3 regions of the Peribacillus sp. TH14 genome follow, and region 3 is predicted to be linked to each of the others. Evidence: riboswitches for the same ligand, from Rfam matches in the RefSeq annotation. Region 3 holds a riboswitch; each other region holds the start of a gene.

Region 1 (4,293 bases), 4.7 Mb from region 3:
AAAATACTGGACATATAAAGGCTTGTTTAATCCAAGCTCAACTCGAAGGGCTGCCACTGTCTCATCCGTAGGAGGTATATGTGACGCCCTTAAGTAAGCTACTGCCGGATCTCCAGGAATTAAGTGAAGCAAGATAAAAGTGATGAGCGAAATTCCTAATAAAATTGGAATTAAACTTGTGAGACGTTTAAAAATAAACCAACTCATGTAGCACTCCTTAAGTTGTTTTTAAGTATCCCCACTTCAATTAACGTCAATTGAAGTTAAAGGGACCTCAGCTTCTTGAGGTAAAAAATCTACTCCACTAATGTTTTTTTGATACACTGCTATATTAGACTGATAAGATATCGGTAAATAAATTGCTTGTTCGTGCAATGTCGTTAATATTTCTGAATACAGTATTTTTCTCTCTTCTTCGTCTGTAGTTAATAATACTTTCTTAATTTTCTGGTCTATTTCTTTTTTTACTGGCAACCCTAATTGAGCGTTATAATCTGGACCACCATTTTCCGTATTTGTCGTCATAGAAGCTAAATAGGAATGTGGATCAAATGGTACAGCCCAAGTAGATGTAAATAATAAATCAAATTGACCTTGAAATGCATTTGTCCAAAAAGTATTAGTTTCTTGACTAGTCAACTTAACATCTATTCCTAGCTTTCTAAAATCACCTTGGGTAAATTCTGCGATTGACTTTTGGATGTTGTCTGTACTATTAAACAGTAATTCCAATTGCAATTCTTTTCCGTCTTTTTCTCTAAATGGTTTCCCCTTCACTTGTTTCCATCCGGCTTCATCCAATAACTGTTTTGCTTTTTCTGCATCATATTCATATGGCTTTATATTAATTTTCGTGTATGGCAAAGTAGGTGGAAACAAAGTATCAGCCTTTTTTTCCATACCATAAAAGATCTTATCAATAACAGCCTGTTTATTAAAAGCATGTTGGAGAGCTAACCGAACTTTAAGGTCTTTAGTCGCTTCTCTGTTTGAATTAAGAAGAAGCGTTCTTGTAGCTGTAGGTTCTGACAATTTGGTTTCATATTGCCCTGAATTCTTCAAAAATTGGAATGAATCTTGGCTTATGACTCCGTTTCCAAAAATAAAGTCGAGTTCTTTTTTCTCAAAAGCTAATACTCTTGACTCACCGTCAGTAATGACTTTAACAACCACCTTATCTACTTTAGGTTTAGTACCCCAATACTGTTCATTCCTTTTAAAAACTGCAAACTCATTTTTCTTATATTCGCTCAATACCCACGGTCCTGTGCCAATCGGAGACTTGAGTCCGTCCTTAAATGTGTTTTGACTGTCAGGAAAAGCAGCTTCTCCTACAAATCTCAACGGTCTGATGTAAGTTAGTTCTTGAAGAGTTGGATAATACGCGTTGTTCAAAATAAGTTTAAATGTATATTCATCTATTATTTCAGTACCTTTGATTTGGTTAATTAATTCCACCCATTCATGTTGTTTGCGATTATCTAAAATGGTATCAAAGTTTTTCTTAACGATTGCAGCATTAAAGAGGGAACCATCGGAAAATTTAACATCTTTCCTCAGATGGAATATATATTCTTTTCCATCTTTCGATATATCCCAGCTCTCTGCAAGCCAAGGCTGAATTTCTCCGCCTTCACCGTAATAAACTAGGGATTCATATACCATAGCCTGGGAAAAAAACTCATTCGGAAAATATGTGTGTGGATTTAAGTCACCTATATCCCCAGGCCATGAAAAAGTAACAACTTTTTGTTTATCTTTATTTGATGTATTTTCTTGATCTATTGTTGTGTTGCTGCAACCAGTAACAAAAATTGTGAAAATTACTAGTAGTCCAACAAAAGAATGGAATAAATTAGACCGTTTTAAAAACATGTTTTCCCACCTTCAATTATGGAATTTTATCTATTTGAAAAATTACGAAATATAAAAAAGCATTTCCAACCAGATTTAACGGTCAGAAATGCTTATAGTTTAAGAACAAATTCGTCTTCTAGCACTCTAACACCTCCCTATCTCCCGTAGGTTTAACAGCATTTTTAGAACGGGCAGGTTTTCTGACTTAGGTTCATCATCTCCATGCGTCTTCCCGGATATTATCCAGTGACTTTCTTGCATAGGACTCACCATTACAGCGGCGGGACCGTGCCGGATTTTGCACCGGCTTCCCTTTTAAATATTCGCTTTTAAACGAATATACCCATTCCAATACTATATGAAATTTTCCTTCATCTTCATAGTAAATAATAGAGCTTGTCTATCCTAAAATTATTTTGTCGAAACCATTTGTTACTTCTTAACACTTTATTAGTTTCATCTCTAAGTAATTTTTGATAAACCCAGCTACTAATCCTATCCATCTAGCAATAAACGAAATACAGTTAGTAAAAAGGAGAATAAACAGGTTCTCTTTAAAATTCAACAAATATTAAATTCTCCTAAATTATACAGTTTTACGAATACAACTCACTCAAAATGGAGATATTCACTATATGAAAATAAAATCAAAAAAAGTTTACCTAATACAAATTATATTCTTTATTGCAAATTTATGCTATATCAAATTAAAGTCCTGATGTTTTTTAACGGCTCGTTATGTATGGAAGTAATAATTTTATATGAATAGTTATCTGTAATTACATATATCGAATGATAGTGAGGAAGATTTGTATTGCTCCCGCCAGAATTTGTTTACTTTTAATAAGTAAGTACTTACTATAATATTTAAAATCATCCTAATTTATGTAATAATAAATATACTACAATAAAGGAAAGGTTTTGAGGGGATTTTCGTTGGAAAGTATGGAACTGCTACATAATAAAATAGAGACAATGAGGAAAGAATTAATAAATACAGCCCTGAAACATGGATTCACCTCACCAAAAACATTATATTTGAGCCAAGAACTTGATAAACTCTTGAATATACTTGTGCATGAACAGGAGTCGCTAACTCCAATAGGCCTTCAATAAGATGTAAGGGTGCTTCTCCACTAAGTAAGTATGCTGTGTCTTGTAAGTCAAATTAGTGGAAAACAAGCAACTATAAATATCAACAGAACTATTTAACAGAGACTAAAAAAAGCATTGATACGAGTACCAATGCTTCTCCAAAATATTAATTTTATCTTTTAAGCTTTACCCTTTGCAGTCGAAGTGCATTTATTACAACGGATACAGAACTAAATGCCATGGCAGCACCTGCTAACCAAGGGGCAAGTAGCCCAATAGCCGCAATCGGTATTCCTATTACGTTATAGGCAAAGGCCCAGAACAGGTTTTGTTTAATATTTCGCATGGTTTTTCTACTCATGTGAATAGCATCTGCAATGCTGTTTAAATCCCCACGAATTAAAGTAATATCCGCAGCTTCCATGGCCACGTCTGTCCCCGTCCCGATAGCCATACCAATATCAGCTAGGGCAAGTGCTGGTGCATCATTGATTCCATCTCCAACCATAGCCACTTTCTTTCCAGCTGCTTGAAGTTTTTTCACTTCTTCCGCTTTCCCTTCAGGAAGTACTTCCGCAATGACCTGGTCAATGCCAACTTGGTTTCCTATGGCATGAGCAGTCCTTTGATTATCACCCGTTATCATGATGACCAGAATATCCATCTCTTTTAACCTTTTTATGGCTGTTTGAGAAGTATCTTTTATGGTATCCGCCACAGCAATAAGACCTGCATATTCACCATCAATGCTAGCCAGCATCGCGGTTTTACCTTGCCCTTCAAGGTCTTCCATGGCCGGTAGTGCATTTGTAATATCCACGTTATTTTGCTTCATTAATTTCCGTGTTCCCACCAGTAACACTTTTTGATCCACTACAGCTTTTACCCCGTAACCTGGAATAGCTTCGAACTCCTGAACCAATCCAAGTGATATTTTTCTTTCTTGAATTCCTTGAACAATTGATTGTGCAAGTGGGTGTTCAGATTGTTTTTCAGCGGCCCCGATAAGAGATAAAAAGTGTTGTTCACCCATTCCATTTTCGATGAGGACATCGGTTAACACTGGTGTACCATTAGTAACAGTTCCCGTTTTGTCTAAAATAACCGTATCAATATGGTGAGTAGTTTCCAGGTGTTCTCCGCCTTTAAATAAAATACCGAACTCTGCGGCACGCCCTGACCCGGCCATGATTGATGTTGGAGTAGCCAAACCTAAAGCACACGGGCAAGCTATTACAAGTACCGCAATCATCGCTTCAAAAGCTGGTGTAAATTCACCAGGATTAACCCAGATCATCCATACGAGAAAAGTTAAAAGGGCGATTCCGACAACAATGGGTA
Region 2 (4,293 bases), 500 kb from region 3:
GTAATTAAGTAAAACCCAACGCCGGTTGTTTACATAGAAAAGAGTCGACGACTTCATCGCTTCCCCATGAAGACGATGCCTCTCTGCAGGAACTTCTGCCAATTCAGCATCGTTTTCTTCACTGGAGATGATTATTATCGCATCAATATCAGTATATTTCCTCAAAGTCCATTGTGATAAGGTATCAAGTTGTTCCTTCACATTCCCTTTTAACAAGTGTCGGCTTATTTCATCGTCTTCCAGTTCGACATATGGATATGCACCGATTCTGTATGTTTCATCAATCAGCTCTTTCAATAGCGGTTTCATGTTGATATGACCCCGTATCAAGATTCTCTCTTTTGGCTGTAATTGTACGGAATGATGAATCAGCCTTTCAGCAAGCTTGGTTATTCGCTTATCCTTCATCTGGCTGTACCTTATTTTTCTAGATCACGAAGAGTTTCAAGCGCTTCTTCGACATGGCCTTTGACTTTTACCTTACGCCATTCTTTAACTATCGTTCCTTCCTTATCAATCAGAAAAGTTGAACGTTCAATGCCCATATATTCCTTGCCGAAGTTCTTTTTTAATTTCCATACATCATATAATTCAGCAGCCTCTTGATTTTCGTCAGCTAGTAGCAGAAAAGGTAACCCATATTTTTCAATAAATTTTTCATGACGCGCCGCCGGATCTGGACTGATCCCTATGATGACAGCATTCAATTCCTCAAACTGCTCATTGTGGTCACGGAAATCACAGGCCTCCGTTGTGCAACCAGGCGTCATGTCTTTCGGATAAAAATATAAAACAACGTGTTTGCCCTTAGAATCCGATAGGGAAACTTTTTCACCGTTGTTTGCAGGAAGTTGAAAATCCGGTGCTTTTTCTCCAATTTTAACAGTCATTCTTACCCCTCCATTTCTTTCATTATGGTAAGCGTACCCAATAATTGAAAGAAACACAACTTTCATTTATTCTTCCTTTCCTTCTGTTCTAAGTCAATCACTGTCCGGATCACAAACGCAGCCGGGAGAGTGTATCCAATGAACGCCTGGATTGTCGCAATCATCCTGCCCATGCCTATCGGGGCTATATCTCCATACCCTACTGAAAACATTGTCATTGCACTAAAATAAAAAGAAGTCTTCAGTTGCTCGTAAAAACTGCCGTCTAAACGATTGCCCATATCAAGAATCACCGAATGATTCTGAAGCTCGTATAATAAATAAATCAGTGCAAAACCTACTAATATCGTCGCATATAAATTGCCGAGCCATAGCATATCCTCTAGAGAAAACTTTTTTCCTCCCGACTCAACAAGAAATAACGTTCGAATGCTCATCACCATGCAAAAAATAATCCCTGCAATCAAGATGTAAAAAGTCATCCCCCACGCCTCATTTCAAAACAACCCACTCCCCCTATACATACTCCCCGTCCAAACAATATATTCTTTATTTAGGGGTCAGACCCCATTTCCCAACATTCACATCCTTAAACAAACCTAGGTGCACCAATAGTTTTGTCGATATAGGGCGGGGTCAGACCCCATTTCCCGAGACTTTTTTCCTTGTTGACCATTTTAGTCGGGATATGATAAGCTTGTCTAAATTTTTATAATAGTTTTTATTTTATAAATATTTGTTGCCTGCAGTTTAATTTACAGCGGGTTTGTGAAATTTCATATGTGGAAATAGGTTCCTAATTTTTTTTAGGATTAAAAGGGAAGTCCGGTGTAATTCCGGCACGGTCCCGCCACTGTAATAGGAATGTTAGCGCTATGCAATATGCCACTGATTTTCGGATTGGGAAGGCCTGCCGCTAATAAGATTCCTAAAGTCAGGAGACCTGCCTGTTTCGACAACACTGTTTTAACCTACGGAGAATAGGGAAGTGTTAGGGACCTTATAATTTTAAGGGGTTTTTGTATACCCCTTTATTTTAAGCATTTCTAACTTTCTCTTTTGACGGTTAGGGGTGCTTTTTTTGTTGTTATTTTATTTTTTAAAAAAAGAATGTAGGAGGATGGGAATATTGAAAAGTAGTAGTTTAGGGTACCCGCGAATTGGGGAAGATCGTGAATGGAAACGCACATTAGAAGCTTATTGGTCGGGAAAAATCGATGAATCGGAGTTTACGGCACAGCTAGAAGCCATCCGTTTAGGCAACTTACAAAAGCAAAAGGACCAAGGTATAGATATTATTCCTGTCAATGACTTTACTTTATATGATCAAATGCTCGATATGTCTGTAATGTTCGGTCTTGTTCCTGAGCGTTATTCAGCCTATAAAGGCGGCACTGTTCCCCTTTCTGTATATTATTCTATGGCTCGCGGAAACAAGGATGAAGTTGCTTCTGAAATGACGAAATGGTTCAATACAAACTATCACTATATCGTTCCCGAATTAAAACCGTCGAAGCTGACTTTGACAGAAAATAAACCACTTGCTGCTTATCGCGAAGCCAAAGAAAAACTAGGAATTGAAGCTAAGCCCGTTTTAGTCGGACCTTATACTTTTATTACTCTGTCTAAAGGCTACAATAAGCAAGATGTACCTGGAATCATCCTTAGTCTCCTGCCTTTATACACACAAATTCTGCAAGAGTTAGAACAAGAAGGCGTGAAGTGGGTGCAAATGGATGAACCCTCCCTTGTTTCATCCATTTCTAAAGATGATATGCAAACTGTTACTTACTTATATGAAAAATTGAATGAAGCAGCTCCAAACTTGAACATCATGCTACAAACATACTTTGATGCGGTAGAGCACTACCAAGAAGTTATTGAATTACACGTTCAAGGGATCGGTCTTGATTTTGTCCATGATAAAGGGAAAAACCTTAGTAATATTCAAGAATTCGGCTTCCCGAAAGACAAAGTGCTCGGTGCAGGTGTGATTGATGGGAAAAACATATGGCTTTCCGATTTATCGAAAAAGAATCAGTTGATCAATACCCTCACAAAAAACGTAGCCGAAGACCAAATTTGGCTTCAACCCTCTTGCTCCCTGCTTCATGTACCAGTAACGGTTCGTAATGAGACGGCTCTTACTAAAGAAGTGCAACAGGCCCTTGCTTTTGCTGATGAGAAGCTTGAAGAAATCACTCTACTAGTAAAAGGTAGTAATCAAGGTGCCGAAGCAATTGCTGAAAAAGTAGCCGCTAACAAATTAGCACTTCAAACGTTAGCAAATTCAAACGCGCGAAACCACAAAGACGTCCAAACTGGTGTCGAACAGGCGAAGAGTCAAACAGCCGGCCGTCAGCTGCCATTTAAAGAGCGTTATCACAAACAACAGGAATTTTTCAAACTGCCTTTCCTTCCATCAACAACAATCGGAAGCTTTCCGCAGACAGCTGAAGTAAAACAAGCTCGCGGGAAATTCAAACGAGGAGAATGGACGGCTGCTCAATATGAAACATTTGTTAACGAGGAAATCAGCAAATGGATCGATATCCAGGAAGAAATCGGCTTGGATGTTCTTGTACATGGAGAATTTGAACGAACAGATATGGTTGAATTTTTCGGCCATAAACTGGGCGGATTCGTTTTCCTCGAAAAAGGCTGGGTACAATCTTACGGTTCTCGCTGCGTAAAACCGCCTGTTATCTACGGCGATGTTCATTTCATCGAGCCGATGACGGTCCGGGAAAGTGTGTACGCGCAATCCCTGACGAAGAAAACGGTAAAAGGAATGCTGACAGGTCCTGTAACAATTCTGAACTGGTCATTTGTACGTGATGATATTTCAAGGGAGAATGTTTGCTACCAGTTAGCTCTTGTCTTGGAAAAAGAAGTGAGAGCGTTAGAAACTTCCGGAATCAAAATGATTCAGGTGGATGAGCCTGCCCTTAGAGAAGGTCTGCCATTGAAAAAAAGCGACCGCGATGAATATTTAAAATGGGCTGTGAACTCCTTCCTGATTTCCACTTCAAGTGTGGAAGATACAACTCAAATTCACACGCATATGTGTTATTGCGATTTCAACAGCTTCATGGATGTCATCTCTTCCCTGGATGCCGATGTAATTTCCATAGAAACATCTCGCAGCCACGGTGAACTAGCTACCGCATTTGAGGAAAAAACGTATGAAAAGGGTATTGGTCTAGGCGTATATGATATTCACAGTCCACGGGTTCCTGCAGTCGAGGAAATGGTCGATATGATTGAACGAGGCATCAAAGTATTGGATAAAGATCAATTTTGGATTAACCCGGACTGCGGTCTGAAAACAAGGGGCGTTCCTGAAACCGTTGCTTCTTTGAAAAATATGGTGGAAGCCGCAACAATCGTTCGCAAAAACCTA
Region 3 (4,293 bases):
CTATGGTTTCAAACAGTGCCTTGATTCTACCGGAAAATATACAATGGGTCTTTGCTAGGAAAAATACTATTTGCTTGTCAAAAGTATGGGGGGATATTACATTTATTGTAATGAACAAGGGGGAAATAGGATATTAAACTATTTTTATACAATTGATGAGGAGGGAAGCCATGCTAGAGATTAAGACGATAAATGATGTGGTTTGTGTACAAGGGACCCCTGAAGGAATAAAGTCGGGGATGAGTGTATATGTTTTTTTAATAGACGGCCTCTTGATTGATACGGGAGCCCAAATTTTATTGGAAGAACTTATCCCTTTCTATGAATCAGCCGACTTCGATTTAGTGGCGCTAACGCATTATCATGAGGACCATACTGGCGGTGCTTCCTGGATACAGGAACATAGAAAAGTTCCAATTTATATTCATCCGATGTCGATTGATGTATGTGCGAAGGATGCTGAATATCCTGATTATCGCAAAACTTTTTGGGGAAGGAGAGATGGCTTCAAAGCTGAGCCGTTGGGGAGGACTGTTCATTCCCGTACCCAAACGTGGGAGCCAATCTTTACCCCAGGTCATGCTAAGGACCATATGGTGTATTTGAATCACAGTAATGGCATGCTGTTTTCAGGTGACCTATTCGTTACACCGAAAACGAAGCTTGTTTTACGGGAAGAATCTGTCCCTGTTATCATCGATTCTATAAATAGATTACTTCAATATGATTTTGGAGAGGTTTTTTGTTGTCATGCCGGTCATGTCCCTAATGGGAAGGAAATGTTTCAAAGAAAGCTCGACTATTTGGAAAACCTGCGTGGTGAAATTTTACGATTACATAATCAAGGCTTGGCAGTTCATGAAATCCAGCAAATTGTTTTGCCGAATCAATATCCGCTTATCGAGATATCTGGCCACGAATGGGATTCGGAGCATATTATCACATCGATATTAAAAGAAAAGATATTGATTAATAAGATTAATAAGGATAATGGAGCGAAATACTAATTAGTGATTTTGTGTAATGGAAGAGGTGTTAATCAATTTCCTTTTGAACACAGAAGCACGCATTGTAATTTAAGGGATAATTTGATACATTTAAACTGAAAATTAAATACGTCTAGAAAAAGGTGCAGATAATATATTGAAGATTATCTGCTTAAAAGGGAAGTCCGGTTAGAATCCGGCGCTGTCCCGCAACTGTATATGAGAGCGATTCGAGTAATGCCACTGTCTTCTGCAAAAGGGGATGGGAAGGTTCGAAAAGCGATGATCATGAGCCAGGATACCTGCCTATTTTTAGCACAGCATCATAAACCTACGAGGATAGGAGGTGTTAAGTGCGAGAATTGACAAGAGCATGTTTTTCATTTTTTGAAAAATGGAAAATTCATGTTTGTTTTTTGTTATGTTTTCTTTTGCACTCTAACAACTTCTAATCGGGAAGTTGTTTTTTTTATTTTTTAGATGTAATCAGTTATAATAGTCGATTTTTTAACAAAATTATAAGGAAATCTCGTCTCTCTATGGAACAGGAGAAAAGTTTTCTTTATGAACAAAATTTAAGGGGGATAATGCATGTTTGGAACAGTTAGATACTTTACGGATTTTTTAAAGGCTCAGATTATGTATAATTTTTCTGGGGAAAAAATGATTTCTTTAAGCGAAAATCATACAAGGTTGAACAAGGAAATTAATGTGAAGGCAAAAAATTCAAAAGAAAAAGTAGAGTATTTACTTAATCTTGAAAAGGCTTATGGAATAATTAATAAGGAAATGTTCGGTCAAAAGGAGGAGTTGACAGTTTTATAAAAAGGAGCCACCTAAAGGAGGCTCCGGACACTAATTATTTATTCTTGTTTGGCTCGGTTTCATCATAAAAATCATGGGCTTCTTCAATGTTCTGAAGGTCAGCAGCTGCATAAACATTCCCGCCGGCCAGCCCTTCATTGATGTAACGGTCGATGTCTAAGAAAGCAGAGTTCTTGCCTTCATATTCGGTATCCTTCAAAAATGTGAATTCTTCTTTATCCAAAAGAAATCCCTCCTAACCTTTTTTATAGTGTAGGCAAAAGAGGGCTTTTTATTCTGAGTAAGTCCTCATGAATGAAATGAGGAGTTTAGCACTAACTTATTCATATACATGATAGACCATTAAGTCATGTATGATGCTTTTGAGATTAGCTTCGTCTGTTTCTGAAGGGGGATTGGCAGTCCATTCGATGGACCCGTCTTTATGGTATAAGGCTTTGACGGCCTGCTTGTTAAAGTAAAAGGAAATTTTCCATCCTGGTAAATTTTTATGTAATGGTGTCCATTGAAAATGAGTAATCATATGTATAACCTCCATATAAGCTGTCTCTCATTTCATTATAATGGAAAACGGCAGATGGAGGTTATTTTCTCGTTTGATTTAATAAAGTTAATTCAATAAACAGGTTTTTCAAATGCAAGAGTCGGCTTGCTTCAATTTCTTCTTCATCAAATTGCATGGGTTTAGAGTTTACTTCGTAAATGAAGAGTGATCCTGTTGAATCTTCGCCAATATCAATAGAGAATTCCCCGAGAAAGCCGAATTTCTTCGAAAGAATCAGACCGCACTTTTGAGCAATGTACGCCAACTTCCGGTTTAAATTCCTCGATTGCAAGTTTTTGTAAGGGAAAAGTTTCCCGCCTCTTGGAGTATGGGTTGTGATTTCCTGGGTTTGTGACATCCGTACAGCCTTACCAGTAATTTTATAGAACCCATTTTCATAATGAACGAGAACTCGGTAATCATAACGATGTCCATTCAGTTTCTTTGGTATAACCGCTCGTTGGGCGAGATAGGCTCTTCTCATCAGTAGCAATTTTTTATGCTCCCAAAATGAGGAGAAATTTGGGAAGGATTCACTATGTTTTAGGCTATTAAACTGAAGAGTTTCATCAGGATTCTCTATTAGTGTGTAAATACCTTTCCCTTGGCTTCCTTTAGATGGTTTTAGGTAAATATGTCTGTGGGATTTTAAAAAAGCCCTCAGTCCATCGCAATCACCTAGGATAATTGTTGATGGAAGATGGTTGGTGAGGGAGCCATCTTCCATTAATGCTTCATACATCATATATTTATCTAAAAAACAAGGATTGAAAAGGTTCATATCATGATCTTGAAAGTAGTTGATAAGCCGTTGAAAATCCTCTGATGCCTCGAAGCCCCTTGAGGGAATTCGGTTATAAACTATATCGGGAAGCGGCATCTTAACCTCGATCCATTTGTTTGAAATGGAGGAAAAAAGGAAGCCTTTTACAGGGATGGAATGAAAGGTCTCAACCGTAAATACAAACACTAAAATCCCATGTTCCAACAAATATAGTGATAAATCCTGAAAAAGGGTCAAGTTTCCCCCTATTCCTGATTCCTTTTTGGGATTTGAAGAAGTTAAAATTCCGACGACGAGCATCCGGCTACCTGGAAAAATAGAAATAGGAATAAGTGTTTGATTATTTTGATTCTGTTTATAGTGTATTTCCTCTTTTTCCGCGCCGGCGAATAGTTGCATGCTTTCTTGGTCGTGGTACCAGCTTTCAGTTGGAATATCGTAAAAAATATTCATCTATGCACACCGACAGCATTTGTAATGGTTTGTTCCGTAAGATAAATAGCATAATCAAGGCTGAGCTTTCTTGTTAGCAGCTCGAACTCTTTGAGTTTTGGATGGGAAAAGATTGAACGTCCTGGTTTAGAATTAGCTTCAAACATCCAAACTTGCCCTTTTTTATCTAATCCAAAATCAAAACCGATTTCTGCAATGATGCCATCTAAGTGCTCTTCAATACTTTCACTTAATATTAGGGCGGCTTCCGATAGCTTTCGTTCGACTTCTTTCGCCTCATCATCATCACCATATAGCTCGGCAATCGTCTTGATGACACCTCCGCTTTTAATGTGGGTAGTAACGCTTCCAGCGCCGGCTATTTTTGCGGCGATTGCAGTTACCTGCCAAATTCCCTTGCTGTCCTTGTTCGTATGCACTCGGAAATCTACAGGTCGTTTTGAAGAACGAATTAATGGTATGCCCTGCTGCACAATGAGATTTTCAAGCGGTCGATTATGAAAGATGTGTTTAACAATGGATTCTAAAGTAGAAAACTTTTGCAATTTATTTTCCTGAGCATCATTTTTATAACGACAATAGTAGACATTTTCATGTTTATCATAAAGAATTTGGTGAATTCCAAGCCCAAGGCTGCCATGAATAGGCTTTATATAAACTTGGCGGTAATGAGAAAGCAGGGTTTCTACGACGGACAGAGA

Evidence for each region. A riboswitch is a leader RNA that binds a small molecule or an ion and turns the genes downstream of it on or off. The one in region 3 is predicted to bind cobalamin.
Region 1: another riboswitch for cobalamin. It lies ahead of nikA (nickel ABC transporter substrate-binding protein); the one in region 3 lies ahead of JFU50_RS03880 (hypothetical protein).
Region 2: another riboswitch for cobalamin. It lies ahead of metE (5-methyltetrahydropteroyltriglutamate--homocysteine S-methyltransferase); the one in region 3 lies ahead of JFU50_RS03880 (hypothetical protein).

What each region holds. Positions count from the first base shown of each region.
Region 1 covers NZ_JAEKEK010000001.1:5,491,019-5,495,311, forward strand. The annotation lists gene nikB (nickel ABC transporter permease) at 1-207, opposite strand, end outside; gene nikA (nickel ABC transporter substrate-binding protein) at 244-1,875, opposite strand; cobalamin riboswitch at 2,031-2,219, opposite strand; gene JFU50_RS26390 (aspartyl-phosphate phosphatase Spo0E family protein) at 2,803-2,973, shown strand; gene JFU50_RS26395 (heavy metal translocating P-type ATPase) at 3,125-4,293, opposite strand, start outside.
Region 2 covers NZ_JAEKEK010000001.1:1,260,665-1,264,957, forward strand. The annotation lists gene JFU50_RS06330 (aminopeptidase) at 1-408, opposite strand, end outside; gene bcp (thioredoxin-dependent thiol peroxidase) at 420-890, opposite strand; gene JFU50_RS06340 (potassium channel family protein) at 953-1,372, opposite strand; cobalamin riboswitch at 1,664-1,855, shown strand; gene metE (5-methyltetrahydropteroyltriglutamate--homocysteine S-methyltransferase) at 2,011-4,293, shown strand, end outside.
Region 3 covers NZ_JAEKEK010000001.1:762,345-766,637, reverse strand. The annotation lists gene JFU50_RS03885 (MBL fold metallo-hydrolase) at 171-1,007, shown strand; cobalamin riboswitch at 1,111-1,310, shown strand; gene JFU50_RS03880 (hypothetical protein) at 1,578-1,811, shown strand; gene JFU50_RS03875 (hypothetical protein) at 1,846-2,034, opposite strand; gene JFU50_RS03870 (YheE family protein) at 2,131-2,334, opposite strand; gene JFU50_RS03865 (YheC/YheD family endospore coat-associated protein) at 2,396-3,592, opposite strand; gene JFU50_RS03860 (YheC/YheD family protein) at 3,589-4,293, opposite strand, start outside.